One region of the Acidovorax sp. GW458-11-26-14-TSB4 genome, then DNA from elsewhere that is predicted to be linked to it. Evidence: predicted binding sites of a transcription regulator. Region 1 holds the regulator's gene; each other region holds the start of a gene.
The links. The regulator sigma-54, encoded in region 1, starts transcription at its own class of promoters, with help from an activator protein. The targets are predictions, from matches to a motif close to TGGCANGNAANCTGCTTT.
Positions count from the first base shown of each region.

Region 2: AC07X5_RS00820 (pilin) is a predicted target of sigma-54. The motif match lies at 5,006-5,023, and genes of this name have one in related genera.
Region 3: AC07X5_RS03045 (TorF family putative porin) is a predicted target of sigma-54. The motif match lies at 2,850-2,867, and genes of this name have one in related genera.

Region 1 is NZ_JBWKYR010000007.1:13,802-20,002, reverse strand. Features, by position in the region: gene AC07X5_RS16020 (DUF3885 domain-containing protein) at 1-202, shown strand, start outside; gene AC07X5_RS16015 (hypothetical protein) at 199-516, shown strand; gene AC07X5_RS16010 (VOC family protein) at 513-884, shown strand; gene AC07X5_RS16005 (RNA polymerase factor sigma-54) at 885-2,486, opposite strand; gene lptB (LPS export ABC transporter ATP-binding protein) at 2,550-3,317, opposite strand; gene lptA (lipopolysaccharide transport periplasmic protein LptA) at 3,329-3,979, opposite strand; gene AC07X5_RS15990 (thiol:disulfide interchange protein DsbA/DsbL) at 4,090-4,746, opposite strand; gene AC07X5_RS15985 (SPOR domain-containing protein) at 4,820-5,494, opposite strand; gene argS (arginine--tRNA ligase) at 5,511-6,201, opposite strand, start outside.
Region 2 is NZ_JBWKYR010000001.1:165,727-171,927, reverse strand. Features, by position in the region: gene AC07X5_RS00845 (CHASE2 domain-containing serine/threonine-protein kinase) at 1-170, shown strand, start outside; gene AC07X5_RS00840 (Stp1/IreP family PP2C-type Ser/Thr phosphatase) at 190-978, shown strand; gene AC07X5_RS00835 (FHA domain-containing protein) at 1,019-1,675, shown strand; gene AC07X5_RS00830 (CHASE2 domain-containing protein) at 1,752-4,013, shown strand; gene AC07X5_RS00825 (MBL fold metallo-hydrolase) at 4,074-4,865, shown strand; gene AC07X5_RS00820 (pilin) at 5,088-5,624, shown strand; gene AC07X5_RS00815 (hypothetical protein) at 5,684-6,201, shown strand, end outside.
Region 3 is NZ_JBWKYR010000001.1:640,859-647,059, reverse strand. Features, by position in the region: gene amt (ammonium transporter) at 154-1,683, opposite strand; gene glnK (P-II family nitrogen regulator) at 1,720-2,058, opposite strand; gene AC07X5_RS03045 (TorF family putative porin) at 2,103-2,813, opposite strand; gene AC07X5_RS03040 (YifB family Mg chelatase-like AAA ATPase) at 3,029-4,564, shown strand; gene AC07X5_RS03035 (MarR family winged helix-turn-helix transcriptional regulator) at 4,601-5,068, shown strand; gene AC07X5_RS03030 (amidohydrolase family protein) at 5,081-5,959, opposite strand; gene AC07X5_RS03025 (crotonase/enoyl-CoA hydratase family protein) at 6,118-6,201, shown strand, end outside.

The DNA.
Region 1 (6,201 bases):
TCGCCCCAACTGCTGCATCTACCTCTTCCATCTGGAACACCGCGTCATGGTCTGGCCGTATGACGACCGGGGCATGGACGTGGCGGGCCCGAACCAGGACTTCTTGGCGCAGCTGTACCGCAACCACCAGCCGCACCTGCTCGACCACGACCGAGCCACCATGGACGCGACCTTCGGCCTACCACCGGTCGTCGCCCCATGAACGACATCGCCTGCCACGCGTGCAGCGGCACCTCGCTCGATTCCATCGTGGAGTATGGCAGCTACCTGCTGCGCTGCGCGCACTGCGGCGAAGGCGTGGTCGCCACCTCGTTCATTGCATTTCGCGAGCGAACCGAAACCTTTCAGGCCTACCTGGATCCCGGCGCAGGCAACGCACCTTCGCCAGCGCAACAGATTGCCCAGGGCTCGCTGCACGCCATCCACGGCCAAGTGGGTGCCATCGCTGCAACCGGGCAGCGAGTGCTGCTCGTGCCCCATCCGTCGCCCAACGACACCTCCCGACAAACCCCATGATGCACCCGCAGCTCTCCACCCTCATGATCTATGCGCGCGACATGCAGCGCAGCGCGGGCTTCTACCGCACGCACTTCGGTTTCGAGACCACGGGCGAAGTGGTGGAGGGATTGATCGAGCTGCACGCCCCCGATGGCGGGGCCAGCATCCTGGTCCACCAGGCGGCCAAAAGCGTGAAGCTGGGCCAGGCAGGGGTGAAGCTGTGCTTCCATGTCCCGGACGTGGAGGCCTTCAAGGCCCATGCTCTGTCGCAGGGGCTGGAGTTCGGCCCCACGCACCAGGCCAACGGCTATGCCTTCGCCAACGCCAAGGACCCGGACGGCAATACCGTCAGCATCTCCAGCCGGGCGTTCCGCAAGCCGGCCTGATCAGAGCGCCTTGCGCAGGTTGGCCGGGGCGATCTTGAGCGCCTCGCGGTACTTGGCCACGGTGCGGCGCGCGCACTCGATGCCCTGCTCCTTGAGCATCTCGGCGATCTGGCTGTCCGACAGCGGCTTGGCCGGGCTTTCGGCCGCGACGAACTGCTTGATGAGGGCACGCACGGCCGTGCTCGATGCATTGCCGCCGGTCTCGGTGCCCAGGCCCGAGCCGAAGAAGTACTTGAGCTCGTAGGTGCCGATGGGCGTGGACATGTACTTGGCCGTGGTCACGCGGCTGATGGTGGACTCGTGCAGGCCCAGCTCATCGGCGATGTCGCGCAGCACCAGCGGGCGCATGGCCAACTCGCCATGGGTGAAGAAGCTCTTTTGCCGCTCGACGATGGCACGCGAGACGCGCAGGATGGTGTCGAAGCGCTGCTGGATGTTCTTGATGAACCAGCGCGCCTCCTGCAGGCGCTGCTGCATGGCCTGGTGGCCCTCGCCGCCCTTGTGGCCGCGCAGGGCGCCGGCATAGATGTCGTGCACGCGCAGGCGCGGCATCACGTCGGGGTTCAGGGCCACGATGAAGTTGTGCTGGCCGTCGCGGCCATTGGCACGGCCGGCCTTGCGCACGATGACGTCGGGCACGATGATGTTGCGCTCCACGTCCACGAACTTGCGCCCCGGGCGCGGCTCCAGCCGGGCGATCAGGGCCATGGCGGCGCGCGTGCGCTCCTCGCCGTCGCCGCACAGCTGCGTCAGGCGGCGGATGTCGCGGCGCGCCAGCATCTCCAACGGCTGCTGGCACACGCGCAGCGCGGTCTGCACGGTGTCGGGGTCGGCATCGCTGTCCTCGTCGGCGGCCAGGGCCGCGAGCTGCAAGGTCAGGCATTCGCCCAGGTTGCGGGCGCCCACGCCCACGGGCTCCAGGTTCTGCAGCAGGCGCAGGGCCACGGTGAAGCGGTGCACCAGTTCCTCGATCTGCTCCAGGTCGTCCGGGCCCGCCAGCGCGATGGCCAGCTCTTCCAGGGGCTCTTCGAGGTAGCCGTCGTCGTTGAGCGACTCGATCAGGAAGCGCAGCGCCGCACTGTCCACCTCGGACAGGCGCAGCGACAGCGCCTGGCGGTGCAGGAAGGCGGTGAGAGATTCGTGCGAGCGCGCCAGCTCGGTGGCGTCGGCTTCGTCGCCCTCGGCATCGTTGCGCGTGCGGGCCGGCGCATCGCCGCCCCACTCGGCATCGTTGGGCGACACATCCACGGTGCCGTCACCGCTCCAGTCCGGTTCATCGCTGGCGCTGCTGCCCAGCTCCGCATCGCCCGGGGAGGTGTCGGCCACGGATTCGCTCGATGTATTGCTGCCCGGGGCGTTGGAGTAGACCGCCTCGTCGGAGCTGTAGTCGTCGGACTGCGCCGGCGCATCGGCCGTCTCCACCCCGAATTCCTCGCGCGGCGCCTCATCGGCATTGCGTTCGAGGAACGGGTTTTCGTCGAGCATCTGCTCGACCTCCTGGCCCAGTTCCAGCGTGGACAGCTGCAGCAGCCGGATGGATTGCTGCAGCTGCGGCGTGAGCGCCAGGTGCTGCGATACGCGCAGCGACAGGCCGGGCTTCATCGCACAGCCCCCGGGGGCTGCCGCAAACGCAGGTGCATGGCAAACGTACAGTCCATCGGTCTGCTACATGCGGAAGTGTTCACCCAGGTACACCCGGCGCACTTCGGCGTTGTCGACGATTTCGGAGGGGGTGCCCTGGGCCAGCACGTGGCCGTCGCTGATGATGAAGGCGTGGTCGCAGATGCCCAGCGTCTCGCGCACGTTGTGGTCGGTGATGAGCACGCCGATGCCGCGGGCCTTGAGGAAGCCGATGATGCGCTGGATCTCGATCACCGCAATGGGGTCGATGCCGGCAAAGGGCTCGTCGAGCAGGATGAAGCGCGGCTGCGTGGCCAGCGCGCGGGCGATCTCCACCCGGCGGCGCTCGCCACCAGACAGGGCGAGCGCGGGCGAGGCGCGCAGGTGCTCCACGCGCAGCTCGTTCAGCAGGGCCGTGAGGCGCTCCTCGATCAGCGCACGCGACAGCGGCTGGCCATCGTCACCGCGCTGCAGCTCCAGCACGGCGCGCACGTTCTCCTCGACCGTGAGCTTGCGGAAGATCGAGGCTTCCTGCGGCAGGTAGGACAGGCCCAGGCGCGAGCGCCGGTGGATGGGCATGTGGGCCACCGAATGGCCATCGATGCGGATGTCACCTGCATCGCTGCGCACCAGGCCCACGATCATGTAGAACGAGGTGGTCTTGCCCGCGCCGTTGGGGCCCAGGAGCCCCACGACTTCGCCTTTTTGCACGACCAGCGACACGTCCTTGACGACCTTGCGGCTGCCGTAGGACTTTTCGAGGTGGTGCACCTCCAGCCGGCTTTCCGCCGGGGACGCGGCGACGGTGTTCACGGCAGCCTCGCTCACTTGGCGCCGCCGCCGAGGGTGCTGCTGGGGCGCAGGGTGGTGCCGGAGGCCGGCGCGGCCGGAGCCGCGGCACCGGCCGGGGTTTCCTTGGGCGACAGGATGGCGCGCACGCGGCCGCCGGGCGCCTGGGCATCGCCTGCGGCATTGTTGCCGCTGCGCGGCTTGGCATCCACGGTGAACACATCGGTCAGGTTGTTGTAGACGATGACCTGCCCGGTGATCTCGTCGGTCAGCGTGGATTCACGGAAGCGCCGCAGCTCGGCACGGGTGATGAACTTCACGTTGTCGGCACGGCCGTCGTACTCGATGACCTCGCTCTCGCCTTCGATGAACTCGTCGGGCGCGCCCGGCAACGTGTCACGCTTTTGCCGGAAGAAGGCACGCTTGCCCGGCTCCGCGGTGACCACGCCGAACTGGTAGCCATCGGCGTCCTGGCGCACGTCCAGGCGCGCGCCACGCAGCACGATGGTGCCCTTGGTCATGACCACCCGGCCGGTGAACACGCTGGTCTGCTTGAGCTCATCGTGCCGCAACGCGTCGGCCTCGATGTTCATGGGCTTGTTGCGGTCGGCCTTTTCGGCATGGGCCGCAGTCTGGACAACAGCCAGGGCCGAGAGGAGGAGGATCGGGAGGATGCGGTAGTTCATAGGGCACGAATCTTGCAGATAATTGTAGCCACCCGTGGAGACACACCATGAAAAAAGCCCGCGGATGCGGGCTTTTGGCACATGCAGAAACCAGTCCTGCCAGCAAGCGGTCAGGCTTTGCGGACCGTGCCCACCAGGTGCTCCACCACCTGCAGCACCACCGGCATGCTGCCGGCCATGGTGCCATCGGTGTAGAAGCGGCCGGCCACACCCATCGAAGGCACGCCTTCCACCCCGTAGGAATCCTGCAGCTGCGATGCACGGCGCACCTGGTTGGACACGGTGAACGAGGTGTAGATTTCCTTGAACTTGGCCACGTCCACGCCCTGGGTGGCGACCCAGGCCATGATTTCATCGTCCTTGGCGAGCTTGACCTTCTCGACGTGGATGGCGCGGAAGACCTTGGCATGCAGGTCAGCGACCTTGCCCATGCCTTCGAGCGTGAAATACAGTTTCTGCAGGGGCACGAAGCTGGCGTTGAAGGCCACAGGGATGCGGCGGATGCTCAGGTCCTTGGGGGCGGACTTGATCCAGGCCTCGAGCGTGGGCTCGAAGGCATTGCAATGGGGGCAGGCATACCAGAAGAATTCGATCACATCGACCTTGCCCGCCGGCGCGTCGGGCGTGACGGGCTTGTCGAGCTTGCGGTAGTCCTTGCCCTCCTTGAACTGGCGCGGCTGCGCAAGCGCGGGGGCGGCCACAGGCAGGGTCAGGGCAGATGCAGCCACTGCAGTAGCGGCGGACAGGGAAAACTCGCGGCGTTTCATGAAAGTGACTCTCCTAGGGTCGGGTGTGGGGGTGTGAGCCACGCCCCCGGAAAAAGTTCAGGCAGGCCTGCACTCAGCGCTGCACGCGCACCAGGGCCGACTCGACCCCGGTGGTGTCGAGCTTGTCCTTGAGCTGGGCAGCATCGTCACGCTTGGTGAAGGGGCCGACACGCACGCGGAACACCGTGCGGCCATTCTGCTCGCGCTCGCTCACGCGGGCCTCCCAGCCCAGCATGGCCAGCTTGGCACGCTGCGCATCGGCATCGGCCTGGGTGCGGAAGGCACCGGCCTGCACGAAATAATCGAACGGGTCGGCGCTGTTGCCGGGCGCGGCAGCGGCCTTGGCGGCCGCCAGGTCACCCAGTGGGTCGGCACTGCCGGGTTTGGCGGCAGCCGCTGCGGCCGGCTTGGCCGACGATGCGGCAGCACGCGGGTCGGTGGCCGCAGCCACGGCCGGTGCCGATGCGGTGGGCGCGGGCGCCGGGGCCACCCCCGCCGTGGCAGGTGCCGAAGCCGCAGCTGCGGGCGGGCGCGCCGGGTTCTTGCCGTACAGCGGCGAGTTGGGGTCCCAGTTCTTGTTCTTCTGCGCTTCGGCGGCATCCTGCTCGGTGCCGCGTGCGCCGCCCTTGTTCAGAAAGGGCACGGGCACCTTGGTCACGTACACGGCGACCGCCAGCGCGGCCCCCAGGCCGAAGATCACGCCCACGATAAAGCCGATGATGGTTCCGCCCAGTTGCTTGTTCTTCATGGTAGTGGTTGCTTGCTTACATTCGGGCCGGGGCCGATACACCCAGCACAGCCAGGCCATTGTGCAGTACCTGCGCGGTGGCGGCGACGAGGGCCAGGCGCGCACGCTTGACGGCCTCGTCGTCCACCAAGATGCGCTCGGCATCGTAGTAGCTGTGGTAGCTGGCGGCCAGGTCGCGCAGATAGAAAGTGACGTCGTGCGGTGCCTCGCCATCGGCGGCGGCGGTCAGCATCTCGGGGTACTTGGCCAGCTGCAGCATCAGCGCCTGGGCCTGCGGGCCTTCCAGGGCGGACAGGTCCACGCCCTGGAGCGAGGCCACGTCACCGCCGCCCTGCTCGGCCCAGCTGCGCAGCACCGAGCAGATGCGCGCATGCGCATACTGCACGTAGTACACCGGGTTGTCGTTGTTCTGCGCCACGGCCAGGTCCACGTCGAAGGTGTACTCGGTGTCGGGCTTGCGGCTGAGCAGGAAGAAGCGCACCGCATCCTTGCTGGTCCATTCGATCAGGTCGCGCAGGGTCACGTAGCTGCCCGCGCGCTTGCTGATCTTGACTTCTTCGCCGCCCTTGACCACGCGCACCATGGTGTGCAGCACATAGTCGGGATAGCCCTGTGGAATGCCCACTTCGGCCGCCTGCAGCCCGGCGCGCACGCGCGCGATGGTGCCGTGGTGGTCCGTGCCCTGGATGTTGACGACCTTGGTGTAG
Region 2 (6,201 bases), on a different contig from region 1:
GGCGTGCACTGGCGGCACTGGTGGGTGCTGAAAGCGCTACAAACCCGCGGACAGTCGTCTATGATGCGGCTCGCAAGGCAACACGGAACGACATGGCGGACTTTCAGGAAACGCTGACGGAATACCCTGCACAGGGAGATTCTTCGCTGCCGCCATCCAGTGCCCGATGAGGGCCGCGCCGCTTTATCCATGAATTACGATTTTTTTGCGCGCACCGATCGGGGGCGGGTGCGCAGCAACAACGAAGACGCCGTCGCGATCGACCGGGATGCCCAACTGGCCATCCTGGCCGATGGCATGGGCGGCTACAACGCAGGCGAAGTGGCCAGCGGCATGGCCACGACCTTCATCCGCACGGAAATGGCCCGCTGGCTGGCCCAGGCCGGCAGCACACCCCAATCGACCGACGTGCGCCGGGCGCTGGAAATCTGCGTGGAAAACGCGAACCACGCCATCCTGGGCGCGTCGTTGTCGAACCCCCAGTACGCCGGCATGGGCACCACGCTGGTGGCCGGCATCTTCCAGGGCTCGCGGCTGATCCTGGGCCACATCGGCGATTCACGCTGCTACCGCCTGCGCGGCGGGGTGCTGCAGCAGATCACGCGCGACCATTCGTGGCTGCAGGAGCAGGTGGATGCCGGTATCCTCACGCCGCACCAGGCGGCCATCTCCTCCAACCGCAACCTGGTCACCCGGGCCTTGGGGGTGGAGCCAAATGTGCTCATGGAGGTCAACGAATTCCAGGTGGCGCCGCACGACCTGTTCCTGATGTGCTCGGACGGGCTCACGGACATGGTGTCCGATGCCGATCTGGCGGAGATGGTGCGTGCCACCCTCCCGCTGGAGGAAAAAACCACATTGCTTATTGATACCGCCAATGCACACGGTGGTCGTGATAACGTTAGCGTACTGCTGGTACAGGCCGGCGCGGGGGGCAAGAAGCGCAGCCTGATGTCCCGCCTGCTGGGTGCTGCCTGACGGTGCCGGCCCATAACAAATCTCAAATCAGGAGTGGATCATGCCCAGAATGATCGTTTCGATCGACGGCGTCGTCATCAAGGAAGTTCAGTTGACCAAGGACCGCACCACCCTTGGACGCAGGCCATACAACGATATCGTGATCGACAATCTGGCGGTGAGTGGCGAGCACGCGATCTTCCACATGATCGGGCATGACGTCGAGATCGAAGACCTGGGCAGCACCAACGGCACCTATGTGAACGCCAAGGCCGTCAAGCGCCAGGAGCTGCGCAATGGCGACACGGTGGAAGTGGGCAAGTACAAGATCCGCTTCCTGCACGAGGCCGAGGGCGAGAACTTCGAGAAGACCATGATCTTCAAGCCCGGCATGGTGCCGCCGCTGGGCACGGCGTCGCGCCCAGCCGGTCTGCCGGCAGCGCCCGCGCCCGCACCGATGACGGCGGTGATCAAGGTGATGTCCGGTGCCGCCGCCGGCCGCGAGGTGTCTCTGCTCAAGGTGGTGACCACCATCGGCAAGCCCGGCGTGGCCGTGGCTTCCATCACCAAGCGCCACCATGGCTTCGTGCTGGCGCATGTGGAAGGCCCGGACATGCCGCTGCTCAACGGCTCGGCCATCGGCCTGTCGCCCGTGCCGCTCAAGCACGGCGACAAGCTGGAGCTGGCCGGCACCGAGATGCAGTTCGAGCAGACCTGACGGGCGCGCCGTGCCGCTTGCCTGGCCCGGCCCCTTGTCTGCCCCGCGCCGGGTGCCACCGAACTGAGCCTTTCTGATGCGGCCACGGACCGGCTCCTGGTTGGCGCGCCGCTGGCGCCGCATCGCCGTCACGCTATTGCCGCTGCTGTTCGCCCTGCTTCACGTGGGCGGAATCCTGCACCTGCAGGTGCTTGAGCGGCTGGAAAACATCATCTACGACACCCGGCTGCGCGCCACCATGCCGGGCACCATGGACGAGCGCATCGTCATCGTCGACATTGATGAGCGGAGCCTGGAGCGCACCGGCCAGTGGCCCTGGGGCCGCGACAAGATGGCCCGGTTTGCGAGCGAGTTGCTGGAGCGCCAGCAGGTGGCGGTGTTGGGCTTCGACGTCGTGTTTGCGGAGCCCGACGGCAGCTCGGGCCTGGCCAGCCTGCAGAACCTGGCGCAAGGCCCCCTGCGCGGGCAGGCTGGCTTTGCCGAGCAATTGGCGCGCCTGGCCCCGGAGTTGGACTACGACGCGCAGTTCGGCCGGGCCTTGCAGGGCCGGCCCGTGGTGCTGGGCTACTACTTCACCAGCGACCGGGATGGGCGTGCGCGCGGCGTCCTGCCAGAACCCGCGCTGCCCCTGGACCGGCTGCGAGGCAAGCCGCTGCGGGCCACCTCCTGGCAAGGGCATGGCAGCAACATCGGGGTGCTCGCCAAGGCGGCGCCGTCGGCCGGGTTCTTCAATTCCGTCACCGATCCTGACGGGGTGGTGCGCTCCCTGCCGCTGCTGGCCGAGTACCAGGGCCGCTACTACGAGTCGCTGGCGCTGGCCATGCTGCGCATGGCAACAGGCCGGTCGGATCTGTACCCGCTCTATGCAACCTCGGAATTCGACCATGATGTGTTGAAGGGCATCCAGCTGCGCAAGGACCAGGCCCGCCTGGCGCTACCGGTCGACGCCAATCTGGCCACCCTGATTCCCTACCGGGGCCTGGGCGATGTATCGGGTGGTTCGTTCCGCTATGTCTCCGCGAGCGATGTACTGGAGGGCAAGCTGGCGGCCGGCAGCCTGAAAGGCCGCCTGGTGTTGGTCGGGTCCACGGCGCCCGGCCTGGTCGATCTGCGCGTGACGCCCGTGGGCCGTGCCTATCCCGGGGTGGAGGCGCATGCCAATGTGCTGTCGGCGTTCATCGACGGGACGACCATCGTCCAGCCGGACTACGCCATTGATTTCGATGGCTTTCAGCTGCTGCTGGTGGGCTTGCTGCTGGCCTTCTCGCTGCCGCTGCTGACGGCGGGTTGGGCGATGGTGCTCAGTGCCGGGGTGTTTGCCGGGCTGGTGGCGCTGAATCTCTGGTTCTATGAGACACAGGGCTTGGTGATGCCCTTGGCGACGGTGCTGGTGCTGGCACTGTCGGCTTTCACGTTGAACATGGTCTACGGCTATTTTGTCGAAAGCCGCTCCAAGCGGGAGCTGGCCGCTCTGTTCGGGACCTATGTTCCACCCGAACTGGTGGACGAGATGGTCAAGGAGCCTGAGCGCTACAGCATGGATGCCAGCAACCAGGAATTGACGGTGATGTTCTGCGACATGCGCGGCTTTACCGCGCTGTCGGAAACCATGGAGCCTCTGCAACTGCAGGCCATGCTCAATGGCGTGTTCAGCCGCCTGACCCACATCATCCGTGGCCGCCGCCAGGGCACGATCGACAAGTACATGGGGGATTGCGTGATGGCCTTCTGGGGGGCTCCGGTGGCCACCCCCGGGCACGCCGAGCTGGCGGTGGCGGCGGCGCTGGACATGGCCCGGGCGATTGGCCAGCTCAACGAGGAGCACCGCGGCAAGGGCCTGCCGGAGATCGGCGTGGGCATCGGCCTGAACACCGGCTCCATGTGCGTGGGGGACATGGGCTCGGACATCCGGCGCAGCTACACCGTGATCGGCGATGCCGTGAACCTGGGCTCGCGGCTGGAAGGTCTCTCCAAAACCTACGGGGTCACCATGGTGGTCAGCGACTCCACCCGGGCCATGGCGCCGGGTTTCATCTGGCAGGAACTGGACCGGGTGCGCGTCAAGGGCAAGGCGCAGGCGGTCACCATCTACACCCCCTTGGCTGCTTCGTCCGAGCCGCTGCCACCCGAGCGGGTGCAGCAACTGGCGCTCTGGCAGCAGTTTCTCGCCGCCTACCGGGCCCAGGAATGGGATGCATCTGCCCTGCTTTTGCGGAATTTGCACGCTTCGGAACCTGGAAACATCCTGTATTCGCTGTACGCAGGCCGCATAGAGGCCCTGCGGGTGTTACCCTTTCAGCCGGATTGGGACGGTGCCACCCAATTCGACACCAAGTAGGACAATGGCCGCAGCCCGCACCGATAACCCAAGAGACGACAGCAAACAGGACTGCATGACATGAAGGTTCGCGTACTGGGGTGCTCCGGGGCCATTGCCAAAGACTGCCGGACCACCTCATTCCTGGTCAACGACAACATCCTCATCGATGCGGGGACGGGGGTGGGCGACCTGACGCTGGACGAAATGCGCCGCATCGACCATGTGTTCCTCACGCATTCGCACCTGGACCACATCGCGGCGCTGCCCCTGATGCTCGATGCCGTGTCGTCCCTGCGCAACAGCCCGGTGCAGGTCCACGCGCTGACCGGCACCATTGCCGCGCTGCAGGCACACGTGTTCAACAACGTCATCTGGCCCGACTTCAGCAGCATCCCCACGTCTGACCAGCCCTTCCTGCAGTACCAGATCATCTCGGTCGGGGAGCGATTGAAGGTCGAAGACGTGCACCTGGAGGTTCTGCCCGCCGTGCACACCGTGCCCGCCGTGGGCTACGCGGTGGCGGGCAGCACGGGCTGGTGGGTTTTCAGCGGCGACACCGGCCGCAATCCGGACTTCTGGAACCGGGTCAATGCTTTGCCGGTCGCCATGCTGGTCATCGAGACCGCCTTCAGCAACCGCGAAACCTCCTTGGCCCAGCGCAGCCTGCACCTCTCACCCCACACCCTGGCCCAGGAACTGGCGCAGCTGACCCCTGGCAAGCGTTGCCCCATCTATATCACCCATACCAAGCCGTCCGAGACCGAGCTCATCATGGAAGAGATCCGACGCTTCGACCAGAGCGCTGGACCGCTGGGCGCTGCCCCCCATGACATTTACTGGCTCAAAGCGGGGGATGTCTTCGAGTTCTGACCACTCTGTTGCAGATGGTGACGTTCGTGGTACGACAAAAATGTCGCTGTGAGATCTCCTGTGGGGTTCGGGAAACACTTCGGTGACAAATGACCCATTTGGGGGAGGGGTTCAGGTACCATGCCATCGGTTTCGCAAGGTGGCACAAAACCTGCTCATGTTGAGCCAGCCTGGAGAATTTTCTGCAGGTTTCAATTGCAATTGACCTCCGAGGAGTTATTTATGAAGCGTTTCATGCAAAAGGGTTTCACCCTGATCGAATTGATGATCGTTGTGGCGATCATCGGTATCCTGGCTGCCGTGGCTCTGCCTGCGTACCAGGACTACACCATCCGCGCCAAGGTGTCTGAAGCAGTGATCGCTGGCAGTTCGCCCAAGAGCGCCATGTCGGAAGCCTTCCAGACGGATTCCGTCGGGGGCTTGACTGCGGCTGCTTCCGCGATCAACGCTGCATCCATTGAAACCAAGCGCTCGAAGTACGTTCAGGGCTACAGCGTTACCGCTGCCAGCCCATGGACCATCCTCGTTACCGTTGCTGCCAACTCTGGCAACGGCATCCCCAGCGGTCTGAACGGCAACACGCTGAGTTTCTTCCCCAACGTGCAAAGCGCGATTCCTACTGATGCTGTGCAAGGCGCCATCGATTGGGCCTGCACTTCTGCCACCACCACCAGCGCTCAGAACCGTGGCCTGGGTAACCGTGCCGTTTCTGCCGGTACTCCTCTGCCTGCTAAGTACGCGCCTTCTGAATGCCGTTAATATTGGCTATCTTCTAAAAAGCGAGGCTTGTCCTCGCTTTTTTCTTTGCCGAGGCCTTTGTGCGAACTTCATCCAATTCCCTCCAATCTGGTTGGCCATACGGGCTGATTGTTCTCGTTGTTGCCGCGCTCTATGGACAGAGCCTTGGCTTTGGCTACGTGTGGGATGATGGAGCTCTGTTCCTTGAAAACACCGTGTTGCGTGAAGGCGCGTGGAGTTGGAAGGCCGTGGCGCGGCCCGTATTGCCCGATACCCCCTATTTTCGTCCTCTGGTCTTGAGCACCTGGATGATGGAAATGCAGGTCTTCAACCTGCAGCCTCTGTATTCGCACGCAATCAATGTGTTGATCCATGCCATCAACACCTGTCTCCTTTATTCGATTGCATGCCGCATTTTTGAAGGGCGCAGCAGTGCGCGCACTGCGGCTGTCTTTGTTGCTCTTCTGTATACCGTTCACCCTTCTTTGACTGAGGGGGTCGCCTGGATTTCGGGTCGTTTTGACCTCATGGCCACCATGCTGATTCTGGCGGGTGTTTCAATCGCCTTGGGCCCTGCTAGTGTAATTCGTTGTGCAAT
Region 3 (6,201 bases), on a different contig from region 1:
GGGCGGGTTGCTCAAAAAGAAGCCCGCCGGGTGGCGGGCCAAGGGATCCGAGGAGGATTCCGAGGAGACTCTCGCAGAAAAATCAAACGGTTCAAAAAAGCCGGGTGGTCAGGGCTGCGGCACCACCAGACACCGCAGCCCCGGCCGATCCCGTCAACGGCTGTACGCCGTTTCGCCGTGCGAAGTGATGTCCAGGCCTTCGCGTTCAGCCTCTTCCGAGACACGCAGACCCACGGTGAGGTCCACGATCTTGTAGGCGATGAAGGACACCACGCCCGACCACACGATGGTCAACAGCACTGCCTTGGTCTGGGTCCACACCTGTGCGGCGATGGAGTAGTCCGCAGATGTCACCATGGTGGCCGTGACCCAGTCCGCCACATAGCCGGGGCCGCCCAGGCTGGGGGCGTTGAACACGCCAGTCAACAGTGCGCCAACAATGCCGCCGATACCGTGCACGCCGAACACGTCCAGCGAATCGTCGGCACCCAGCATTTTCTTGAGGCCGTTCACACCCCACAGGCAAGCAAAGCCACCCACCAGGCCGATGACCAGTGCACCACCGATGCCCACGTTGCCGGCAGCTGGCGTGATGGCCACCAGACCGGCGACGGCACCCGAGGCAGCACCCAGCATGGATGCCTTGCCGCGTGCCAGCGCCTCACCGATACACCAGGCCAGCACGGCTGCAGCCGTGGCCACCAGCGTGTTGATGAAGGCCAGGGCGGCAAAGCCGTTGGCTTCGAGTGCGGAGCCGGCATTGAAGCCGAACCAGCCCACCCACAGGAGCGAAGCACCCACCATGGTCAGCGTCAGGCTGTGCGGCGCCATGGCTTCCTTGCCGTAGCCGATGCGCTTGCCCACCATGAATGCGCCCACCAGGCCAGCCACAGCAGCGTTGATGTGCACCACGGTACCGCCAGCGAAGTCCAACGCACCCCACTGCCAGATCTGGCCGGCCTTGCCGGTCATGGCATCGACGACTTCCTTGCCTGTGTAGGCATCAGGACCCATCCAGAACCACACCATGTGGGCGATCGGCAGGTAGCTGAAGGTGAACCACAGCACCATGAACAGCATGACGGCACCGAACTTGATGCGCTCGGCGAAGGCGCCGACGATCAGGGCACAGGTGATGCCGGCAAAGGTGGCCTGGAAGGCTGCGAACACCACTTCCGGAATCACCACACCCTTGCTGAAGGTCGCAGCATTGGCAAAGGTGCCGGCTGCGTTGTCCCAGATGCCTTTCATGAACAGGCGATCAAAGCCGCCAATGAACGCACTTCCTTCGGTGAACGCCAGGCTGTAGCCGTAGATGAACCACAGCACCACGATCATCGAGAAGGTGACCATGACCTGCATGAGTACGGAGAGCATGTTCTTGCTGCGCACCAGGCCACCGTAGAACAGGGCCAGGCCGGGCAGGACCATCAGGATCACGAGGATGGTGGAGGTCATCATCCAGGCGGTGTCGCCCTTGTTGGGCACGGGGGCAGCTGCAGCAGCAGGTGCGGCTTCGGCCGCAGCAGGAGCTGCCGCAGGGGCAGCGGCGGGTGCCGCAGCAGGGGCAGCAGCCGCTGGCACCGACGCCGCAGGCTCGGCGGCAGGTGCCTGGGCCAGCGACAGTCCACCGACCGACAGCAGGCTCAACCCCAGGATGAAGGAAGCAAGCAATTTTTTCATGGCTTTTTTTCTCTTGTGTGTGATGCGGCGTGCCCCTTAGAGGGCTTCCTTGCCGGTTTCGCCGGTGCGGATGCGCACCACCTGCTCGAGGTGCGTCACGAAGATCTTGCCGTCACCGATCTTGCCGGTGCGGGCAGCGGCCTCGATGGCCTCGATCACGCGGTCCACCAACTCGTCCGCCACTGCGGCCTCGATCTTGACCTTGGGCAGGAAGTCGACCACGTACTCCGCGCCGCGGTACAGCTCCGTGTGCCCCTTCTGGCGCCCGAAGCCCTTGACCTCGGTCACCGTGATCCCCTGAACCCCGATGTCCGACAGGGCTTCACGCACCTCGTCGAGCTTGAAGGGCTTGATGATGGCTGTCACCATTTTCATTTTTGGTTCCTCCGGAAGGGGCGCTCTGCGCGCCCCCAAAAGATTTACAGGGTTTTGGTCAGCGTCACGATCACGCGCGACTTGTTGACGGGACCAAAGTAGTCCTTCTTGTTGGCGCCGACCACGGCAGCACCCAGGGACAGGCCCGAACCGAAGTCATAGGCACCGCCGACGCTGTAGTCGATGTAGTTGGGGGCCGCGATGTCGCCGCCAAAGCGCGTGTAGCCCACGGACGCCTTGAGCATGACCTTGGGCATCACTTCCTGGGCGAATGCCAGGTTCAGGTAGCCGGTGTTGCGGCCCTTGAAGCCGGGGCCGGCATAGGCGAAGTAGTCCTTGGACAGCGTGTGCGAGTACTTGGCCGTCACGGGCCCGAAGGTGGCGGCGCCATAGACTTCGGTGGTGTTGCCGTTGCTGTTGCCGGGGTAGATGTAGGTCAAGAGGCCCACATCCAGGTCGGCGCCGCCGGCCTTGAACTTGTAGCCGCCGTAGATGTCGGACTCGATGGAGTTACCCGAGAGCCAGTCGACGCTGGAATTCCAGTTGCCGACATAGAAACCGGACTCGCCGAAGGCGTAGTCGAAGCCGCCCTGGATCGCGGGCTTGACAGCCTTGACCTTGGAGACATCCTGGTCCTGGCCACGGAACTTGTAGTTCGAGGTCAGGCTGACGTTGCCGGTCAGCTGGGCACTGGCCAGCAGGGGCAGGGTTGCAACAAGGGCAGCGCCCAGGAACTTGATGGATGCGCGGGTCATGTTTCCTCCGGTTGGACAAAGTAGGGACAAGCGCTTTAAGCATGGACCGTGCCACGCGCCACCAACGGGCCGTGGCACCTGCGGGCGGGGCAGATGGGGATTCCCTATTAAAGTGAGGGTTGAGGGGACTTTGCAAATGCACCACGGTGGTGCAACTGTGAAGCAGTTCACGCCGCCCCACCATAAAACGCACCCATCTGGGGAGAAAGTCGACCATGAGTCTTGCTTTGGTGCAAAGTCGCGCCCTTCTGGGGCTGCAGGCACCGGCCGTCACCGTTGAAGTGCACCTGGCCAACGGCCTGCCCAGCTTCACGCTGGTGGGCCTGGCTGAAGTGGAAGTGAAGGAGGCACGCGAGCGCGTGCGCTCGGCACTGCAGAACGCGGGCCTGGAGTTTCCCCACAACAAGAGGATCACGGTCAACCTCGCCCCGGCGGACCTGCCCAAGGATTCGGGCCGGTTCGACCTGCCCATCGCCCTGGGCATTCTGGCGGCCAGCGGACAGATCGATGGCAGCCGCCTTGCAGGCCACGAATTCGCGGGGGAGTTGTCGCTCTCAGGCGAACTGCGCCCGGTGCGCGGGGCGCTGGCCACCAGCCTGGCGCTGCAGACCCAGCACATCAGCACGCAACTGGTGCTGCCCCCCGGCAGTGCCGAAGAAGCCGCCCTGGTGCCCGATGCCCAGGTGGTGCGCGCACGCCACCTGCTCGACGTGGTGCGCGCCTTCCTGCCGCCCGGCACGCCGGCCCCCGAAGGAGACGACGATGGCTTTACCCGCCTGCAGCCCACGCCCATGGCCACCGGGCTGCAGGGCCCCGACATGGCCGACGTGAAAGGCCAGGCCATGGCCAAGCGCGCCCTGGAGATCGCTGCGGCCGGCGGCCACAGTGTGCTGATGGCCGGGCCGCCCGGCTCAGGAAAATCCATGCTCGCACAGCGCTTTGCCGGCCTGCTGCCACCCATGGCGGTGCAGGAGGCGCTGGAAAGCGCCGCCATCTCCAGCCTGGCCGGCCGCTTCAGCCCCGAGCGCTGGGGCCTGCGCCCCACAGGGCAGCCCCATCACACGGCCAGCGCCGTGGCGCTGGTCGGAGGGGGCTCACCGCCTCGGCCTGGCGAGATCTCGCTGGCGCACCATGGAGTGCTCTTCCTCGACGAATTTCCCGAGTTCACCCGCGCTGCGCTGGAGGCGCTGCGCGAACCCCTGGAGACCGGCCACATCACCATCTCCCGCGCAGCGCAAAGGGCCGATTTTCCAGCCCGATTTCAAATGGTGGCCGCCATGAACCCGTGCCCCTGCGGATTTCTCGGCTCCACCCAGCGCGCCTGCCGCTGCACGCCGGACCAGATCTCACGTTACCAGGGCAAGCTCAGCGGGCCCCTGCTGGACCGCATCGACCTGCACGTGGAAGTGCCCGCCGTGCCCTCGGAGCAATTGCTCAAGGCGCCGCCCGGCGAATCCAGTGCCGCCATCCGCGAGCGCGTGGTGCAGGCGCGGGAACGGGCCCTGGCGCGCCAGGGCAAGACCAACCAGGCGCTGCAGGGCCAGGAGATCGACGAGCACTTGCACCTGGACGATGCGGCCGCCAAGTTCCTCAACACCGCGGCCGCGCGCCTGGGCTGGTCGGCGCGCAGCACGCACCGTGCGCTCAAGGTGGCGCGCACCATCGCCGACCTGGCGGGGGCCGACGCCACCGCCGTCGGCCACGTGGCCGAGGCCGTCCAATACCGCCGCGTACTGCGCAGTCCGGCCTGAACGCTATAGTCTCTTTACCTTCTGCAGCATCACCCCATGGCCAGCGCTTCCTCCCCCACCCTCGCACCCACCGCCACCGACGTGGTCGACAACAGCTATCTGCGCACCCTGGTGGGCTACAACGCGCGCCGGGCCTCGCTGTCCATCATCGAGGTGTTCATGGAGCGCATGGCGGTCTATGGGCTCAAGGTGGTGGATTTCTCGGTGCTCTCGCTGGTGGCGCACAACCCCGGCATCACCTCGCGCCAGCTGTGCTCCACACTGGGCGTGCTGCCACCCAACCTGGTGGGACTGATCGCGGCGCTGGACCGGCGCGGCCTGATCGAGCGCCGCCCGCACCCGAGCGACGGGCGCGCGATGGGCCTGCACCTGACACCTGCGGGCGAGGACCTGTGCGGCCAGGCCGAGCAGACCGCCGCCCAGCTGGAAATCGACGCCACTGCGCGCCTTACGGCCACCGAGCGCAAGACGCTGATCCGTCTGCTGCAAAAGATCTACGACTGACCGGCCCGCCCTTCAAGCCGCCTTCGGCTTGTCCAGCCCCAGCAGGCGCACCGCATTGCCCTTGAGGATGCCGGGCATCACCTCGGGCTTGAAGCCGGCTTCCTGGAAATCCTTCATCCAGCGCTCGGGCGTGATCAGCGGGTAGTCGCTGCCGAACAGGATGCGGTCCTTGAGCAGGGTGTTGGAATACTGCACCAGCTGCTTGGGGAAGTACTTGGGGCTCCAGCCCGACAGGTCGATCCAGACGTTGGGCTTGTGCGTGGCGACCGAGAGCGCCTCGTCCTGCCAGGGGAAGCTGGGGTGCGCCATCACGATCTGCATGTCCGGGAAGTCGATGGCCACGTCGTCCAGGTGCATGGGGTTGCTGTACTCCAGGCGCAGGCCGCCGCCGCAGCGCATGCCGCTGCCGATGCCGCTGTGGCCGGTGTGGAAGATGGCCGGCAGGCCGTACTCGGCGATCACCTCGTAGATCGGCCAGGCCATCTGGTCGTAGGGGTGGTAGCCCTGCACTGTGGGGTGGAACTTGAAGCCCTTGACGCCGTGCTCCTCGATCAGCCGGCGCGCCTCGCGCGCACCCATCTTGCCCTTGTGCGGGTCGATGCTGGCAAAGGCCACCATCATGTCGCTGTTGGCCTTGGCGGCCTCGGCGATCTCTTCGTTGGGGATGCGCCGGCGGCCCATCTTGGACTCGGCGTCCACCGTGAACATCACCAGGCCGATCTTCTGCTCGCGGTAGTAGGCCACCGTCTCGGCAATCGTGGGGCGGCGGCCGTTCTTGAAGTACTTGTCGGCCGCGCGGTCGTACTCCTCGCCGTAGTTGTCGAACGGGTTCCAGCAGCTCACCTCGGCGTGGGTGTGGATGTCGATGGCGATCAGGTTCTCGTGGTCCATATCTGTCTCCTATGGTGACCGGGCTTTCATGGCACCGCCCTTCAGCATGCACCACCGCACAGCAGGTGGATCAAGGGTAACTACTGATGAAAAACCGGTCTGGCTTGCTTGAATTGGTTATTAACTATAACCACAATTCACGTATCAAGAAAGCCACCATGACCCATCCAGACATCCATTTCGAGCTTGCCGGCGACGAGCAGGAAGTTGCCGTGATCCGCCTCACGCGCAGTGCCAAGCGC